DNA from 2 places in the Idiomarina sp. OT37-5b genome. Region 2 is predicted to be linked to the other one. Evidence: predicted binding sites of a transcription regulator. Region 2 holds the regulator's gene; the other holds the start of a gene.
What was found. The regulator ArgR, encoded in region 2, controls arginine synthesis, uptake and breakdown. The targets are predictions, from matches to a motif close to ANTGAATANNTATTCANT.

Region 1: a site for ArgR is predicted at 1,941-1,958, ahead of gltB (glutamate synthase large subunit). Genes of this name have one in related genera too.

What each region holds. Positions count from the first base shown of each region.
Region 1 covers NZ_CP027188.1:732,602-736,024, forward strand. The annotation lists gene C5610_RS03345 (formylglycine-generating enzyme family protein) at 1-170, opposite strand, end outside; gene C5610_RS03350 (multicopper oxidase domain-containing protein) at 180-1,328, opposite strand; gene C5610_RS03355 (c-type cytochrome) at 1,372-1,776, opposite strand; gene gltB (glutamate synthase large subunit) at 1,969-3,423, shown strand, end outside.
Region 2 covers NZ_CP027188.1:405,371-408,793, reverse strand. The annotation lists gene ispB (octaprenyl diphosphate synthase) at 1-272, opposite strand, end outside; gene mdh (malate dehydrogenase) at 654-1,583, opposite strand; gene argR (transcriptional regulator ArgR) at 1,742-2,215, shown strand; gene C5610_RS01930 (Dyp-type peroxidase) at 2,191-3,156, opposite strand; gene C5610_RS01925 (DUF885 domain-containing protein) at 3,290-3,423, shown strand, end outside.

The DNA of each region.
Region 1 (3,423 bases), 330 kb from region 2:
ACCGGGGTGGCATCCAGCCAGAACGTCTCCACCGCAATCGACGGGGTATCGCTGTCGAGCAATACCGGCGTGTCAAACAAACCGCCGGGTATCTTTACCGGTTCGGCAGCACCCATTACAGGTGCTGCGAACGCCACGGCACATAACCCTATGCCCAGCCACTTCATCATCGTTACCTCCTAGTCTTTGCGCGGACCGGCAATTAAGGCACCGGCAGCACCGCGTTCCGCATCGGCAAACTCATGGTCAACCAGCTTATAGACGCCTTCTTCCGGCACGATAAAGTCCATGGTGGCGCTGTTGCTGGCACCCAGCAGCACGGTTTGCATGCCGTACCATTCGTTGCGCGGATCGCCTTCGTACCAGACGCGGTCAAAAATGGCACCGATCACGTGGAAGCTGGAAGTACCTGACGGGCCGGCATTCAACACATGCAGACGCACGCGGTCACCTTCGTTAGCGCGCAGCGGGGTATCGCTCAGCGCACCGACATGGCCGTTAAAGGTGACATGGCTTGGGTCACGAGCCAGTGCGGCACTGTGGTTGTAAATGTACTGACCGTTCATTTCTTCCAGATAATGCTCGGACTGCACCAGCACGTACTCGTGGTCGACATCGTCATCGGTCGGATAACCGTCTTTCGGTGACACCACAACGGCGCCGTACTGACCCATCGCCGTGTGCATTAACACGCTGGAGGTACCGCAGTGATACATATAAGTGCCCGGGTAGTTGGCGATCCATTCAAACTCGATGGTTTCGCCCGGCGAAATGGTCCGCCATTTGTCTTCGGCCGCTACCGTACCGCTGTGGAAGTCCATCGAATGCGGCATTGGGTTAACCACCGGCTTGTTGTTCTGATACAGGTTGGCCTGCAATTGGCTGAAGAACGGGGCGCCGTCTTTCACCGGCTCGGTGATCACCACTTCTTTGTCGGAGCGGTTTTTCATTTTGAACACCACGCGGTCACCCTCGCGGACGTGCAACACCGGCCCTGGTACGGTACCGCCGAAGGTCCATGCGGAATAGCTCACGCCCGGTGCGACTTCGACCTGTTGTGAGAACACATCAACGCGCACGTCGTGGGTTTTATTACCGACATAATCCAGTTTCGCCAAATGGGGTACCGCGGTTAAATAGTCACCTACCACCGCCGGGCCATTGTAGTCTTCGCGGTAAACCTTGGCTTCCGGTAAACCGTACACGCGGCCGTCGATGACGTATTCGCTGTCGTGCACTAAGGTCGGCTTGCTGTCATTGGCATAGCTGGCTGGAACAACGGCTGCCAGTAACGCAGCAGTAAGAGCGGATAAAGCGATTGTTTTCATGATGACATTCCTTTCGTCGTTGAAAAAATAACCAAAAGTTGATTTAGCGCAAAGACGCTACCGCGCCGGCATCGGTTTTTTCCTGGCCACCGGCTAAGTCCAGATTGATGTAGTTGGCAATGGCCGCCACATCGTCATTGCTGAGGTAGTTCATTGGCGGCATAAAGCCGTTGTAAGTAACACCGTTAACCTCCAGCGCACCGGACTTACCTTTCAGCACCGCGTCGATGATGCGTTGTGGCTGATCGACCAGGTTGGGGTTACCGGCCAGCGGCGGGAACACACCGCTCAAGCCTTTACCGCCGGCCTGGTGACAGGCCTGACAATGCTTGGCAAACAGCGCTTTACCGTCGGCAGCGGCAGCCGGTGCCGGCAGAACCGTAAGCAGGCCCATGGCGCAGACAGAAGCAACAGCAAGAAAGCGAAATAATTTCGGAGATTGACTCATGATGACACCTTTAAGGTTGTTCAAAAGATGTCATTAAAATGACGCCGTTATGCGCATTTGGCGAGTGAAATGAAGGAGTATTCCGGGGCTACTCCCAAGGGGATAATGGCGATTATTCAACAAATCTATTACATTTAACGGCTTTCGCATGATAATCTAGCTTAAATGAATAATCATTCATTGGAGCTTTGTATGAGTTTGTATCAGCATGACGACGTGCGCGATAACTGCGGCTTCGGTTTAATTGCCGACATCAACGGCGCCGCCCGTCATGACCTCATCAGTACCGCCGTAACCGGACTGGACCGTATGCAACACCGTGGCGGTATTGGCGCCGACGGTAAAACCGGCGACGGCTGTGGGCTGTTGCTGCAGATGCCGGAGCAGTTTTTCCGCGATTACGCCAAAGCCCAGGGGTGGGGACTGAGCAAAAAGTTTGCTGTCGGAACGGTGTTTTTTGCCCGCAACCGTGACCAGCGCGAAGCCGCCCGTACCCTGATCCAACAGGAATTGCAGAAAGAAACCCTCGAAGTAACCGGCTGGCGTAAGGTGCCGACCAACAACGACGTGCTCGGTGAGGGCGCCAAACAATCAGAACCGGTGATCGAACAGGTACTGGTGTCGGCGCCGCCGGGGTGGCGTAAAAAAGACATCGAACGACGGCTGTACATGGCCCGTCGCCGCGTCGAAAAGCACATCAGCGACCCGGATACCCTCTACATTGCTTCGCTGTCCAGCTTGTTGCTGGTTTACAAAGGGCTGATGATGGCCGGTGATCTGCCGCGCTACTTTCCGGATCTGGCCGATCCGGCGTTAAAAACCAGCATTTGTCTGTTTCATCAGCGCTTTTCCACCAATACCCAGCCGCGCTGGCACTTAGCACAGCCGTTCCGCTTTCTTGCCCACAACGGCGAAATCAACACCATCCGCGGCAACCGCCAGTGGGCGAAAGCCCGCGCTTACAAGTTGCAGACCCCGTTGTTGCCGGATTTACAGGACGCTGCCCCGATCGTGGGCATGAGCGGCTCCGACTCGGCGTCACTGGATAACATGCTGGAATTGCTGCTGGCCGGCGGCATGGACTTGTTCCGCGCCATGCGGTTGCTGATCCCGCCGGCGTGGCAGGGCGATAACACCATGAGCGAAGAAATGCGTGCCTTCTATCAATTTAACGCGCTGCACATGGAACCCTGGGACGGTCCGGCCGGGGTGGTCATGAGCAACGGTCGGCACGTCGCCTGCTGTCTTGACCGAAACGGCCTGCGCCCGGCGCGCTATGTACTGACCAACGACGGGGTACTGACCATCGCCTCGGAAGTGGGCATCTGGGATTACGACGAGCGCAACGTAAAGGAAAAAGGGCGCCTTGGTCCCGGCCAGATGATGGCGGTGGACACCTACACCGGTCGCATTTGGTATAACCAGGCCATCGAAGACGAATTAAAGGACCGCCACCCCTACCGCCAATGGCTGGATCAGCACCGGCGCACGCTGTTGCCGTTTGAACGTTGCAGTGCCGATAAAATCGGTGTGCGCCTATACGACGACAAAATGATGAAGGTGTTGCACAAAGCCAACCTCTATACCGAGGAAGAGCTGCAGCAGGTGGTCGCGGTACTGGCCAAAGACGCTCAGGAAGCGGTGGGT
Region 2 (3,423 bases):
TCGGATTCGTCCACTACGTCATCGTGCAACAAAGTTGCGGTATGAATAAATTCGATGATGGCGGCCAGCTTTTGATGATCGTTGCCCTGATACCCAAGGGCTCGGGCGGCGAGTACGGTCAACAAGGGACGGAGTCGTTTACCGCCGCTGTTAACGATGTACATGCCAAGTTGGTTGATTAGGGCAACATCTGATGTTAGCTGTTCACCGATCAGCGCGTTAACCCCAAGCATGTCGTCTTTGGCTAACGCGTTAATGGACTGCATATCCATGGTAGCTATCTGTTTTTACAAAATTTAACGGAAGCGCCATGCTACATCATTTTTACAATAAGCGCTAGGCACCGCCTTCGGCGGTTTGCTCGGCGGTACGTGCTTCGCCGTACCTTGCCTGGCGCGGGCTCCGCCCGCTTGCTGGGCGCGCCGTAGGCGCTTGTAAACCCCAGCGAGTCGCGCCTGTGGCGCGACAAGCCTCCTTGCGCCGTAGGCGCAAGTTACGGCGCTTTGCTGCAAGCGCCTTCGGCGCGCCAGGCAAGTTCGCGGAGCGGACGCCGAGCAAGACACGGCGAAGCACGTGTCGCCAGGCAAGCCGCCGCAGGCGGCGCCAGGCATAAAAAAACCGCGCCGAAGCGCGGTTTTTTTGGCGACACCCGATTAAACGAAATCGATGCCTTTTTGAATATCGCTCTTGAGGCCATCCAGCATCTCATCCATGCATTGCTTCTCGAATGCACTCAGCTCGCCGTAAGGCAGCACTTCTTCAACGCCATTTTTACCCAGACGTACTGGCTGTGCGAAGAAAGTCGCGTGGTCACCTGGACCTTCAACGTAGGTGCACTCGACGGTTTCCTGACCTTGTAAGCCTTTCACCAGCGATAAGCAGAAGCGTGCTGCCGCCTGACCCATCGACAAGGTCGCTGAACCACCGCCTGCTTTCGCTTCAACCACTTCGGTACCGGCGTTTTGAATACGATGCGTCAGATCGTTAATTTCTTGCTCGGTAAACTCAACACCTTCAACCTGAGACAGCAATGGCAGAATCGTCGTACCGCTGTGACCACCGATAACCGGTACCGTCACGTTAGCCGGGTTAAGGCCACGCAGTTCCGCGACGAACGCTTCCGAGCGGATAACATCCAACGTAGTAACACCAAACAACTTGCGCTTATCGTAGCAACCGTTTTGCTTCAGTACTTCAGCAGCGATAGGAACTGTGGTGTTAACCGGGTTAGTGATGATACCCACACAAGCGTCCGGGCAATTATCAGCAACGCCCTGCACCAGGTTTTTCACGATGCCCGCGTTCATGTTAAACAAGTCTGAACGATCCATACCCGGCTTACGCGGAACACCGGCTGGAATCAATACGATGTCACTGCCCACCAACGCTGATGCCAGATCGTCTTTACCGAAACCGGTCACTTTAACGTCGGTCGGGATGTGGCTCAGGTCAACAGCAACACCCGGAACGACCGGTGCTACGTCATATAAAGATAACTCAGAACCTGCTGGTAATTGAGTTTTAAGAAGTAATGACAATGCCTGGCCGATACCACCGGCCGCACCTAATACGGCTACTTTCATCTCAGACTCCATTTGACTGTTTGATAAGGTACTGCATAAGCATAGAATAGTTATGCAATATTTGGCGCAAAACTGTACTCTAATAGGGTTAAAATTACAAATTTAGCCGCGGCTGGTCACCCACCAACCCGGTACCGCAAACCTGGAACACAAGACTTATGACCAAAGCAGATTTACTGGATGCGTTCAAAGCATTACTCAAAGAAGAACGCTATGGCTCACAAACGGAAATTGTCGATGCCCTTAAAGCACAGGGATTCACTAATGTCAGTCAGTCAAAAGTCTCACGCATGCTGAGCAAACACGGCGCTGTTCGCACCCGCAATGCTAAGCAGGAGATGGTTTACTGTTTACCCGCTGAGATTAGCGTACCTTCAGCCAAAGCACCATTAAATCAGCTTGTACTGGATATTCAGCATAATGATGTGATGGTGATCATCCGTACCAGCCCGGGCGCGGCACAGTTGATCGCGCGGCTGTTGGATTCGGTGGGGAAAAAAGAAGGCGTATTGGGCACGATTGCCGGTGACGATACCATCTTTATTGCACCGTTAAAGGTGTCGGAAATTGACTTTACCTTGACCAAAGTCAAAGAGTTGTTTGCCACTCATTCGGTGGTATCAGAACCCTGACGCGATTCGGTCTGTATCGCGTAGCGATAACGTTTTAAAAAATCCGGGGACGGGACGAAAAAGCTGGCGTTGGTAACGGCCTGAGTGTAGTCCAGCAAAGGGTCATAATGACCCTGTTCGTCTTCGTAGTAGCGTACTTTAAGCCAATCGATAACGGTTTTGGGCTGGTTGCTAAAATACATGCCAAGCAGCCCTTGTTCACGCAGGTCGCCCCAAGGCATGTTTTGTCGTAACAAGGCTACCGGTTGCTCGTCAGTGCCTAGCAAACGAGTTTTGGCGGCGTGTGTAACCCCTTCAATTTCGGCCTCCGCTAAGCGCTCACCGGATACTTTATCGCGCCCCATGATTTGTTGTTGCCGTTCAGGTCCGAGGTGGTCCCAGCGCCTGAGATCGTGACGAAATTTTTGCAGAAACAAATAGCTGCCACCGGCAAACTCCGCATCCATGTCTGGGTCGAGCAGCGCAACGGCGCGCTTGCGTAAGCCCCGAGGATTATCGGGCGCATCAATGAAGCCGGTCAGGTCTCGGCCATCCAGATAACGAAAGGTACGCAACTGCTCAACCACTTCGACATCATAACCTAACCACTCGAGCAGGGTTCGCCCGGCCAGGTAATTGGCGTCAAATCGATCGGAGCGGATCTGCAATAATAAGTCGTAAGGCTGTCGTGGTGCTTCACGGTCGCCCTGCGACAGCTCCGGGAAACGGCGTAAATAAACCGGTTTCTGCTCCGGATAGACGACATCCCAATAATCGGCCCCTACGGCGACAAAGCCGTTCAGCATCGATTCGGAAAAGCGATCATCAAGTTCGCTGATGATGTCCGGAATGCGCGCCAGCTTGCCACGCACCGCATCAACGTCATCTGTCATTACGTTGCAGAATAAGGTTAAACCATGCAGATTAGGTTCGGCACAAACGCCGGATTGTGCTTTTAGCAAAGTTGACCCCGTTGTTGTTGTTTTTAGGCCGCCGTTTGAGACATTTGGCGTGCTTTTTCGGTTCTTTTACATTGCCGCGAACTGCAGGCATTATAGAATGCCTTTATTTAATATTGCTTCGCAAGGAAAAATCATGCGCAAAACGATCATTGCTTTAGCGGTTCTGTCACTGACTTCGTGTGCCAGTCAGACGGACGCGCCAAATCAACGGACTACGACCAACAATAGCGCGGTTGCGGCCAGCTCACAAACTCAACAGTTTAAACA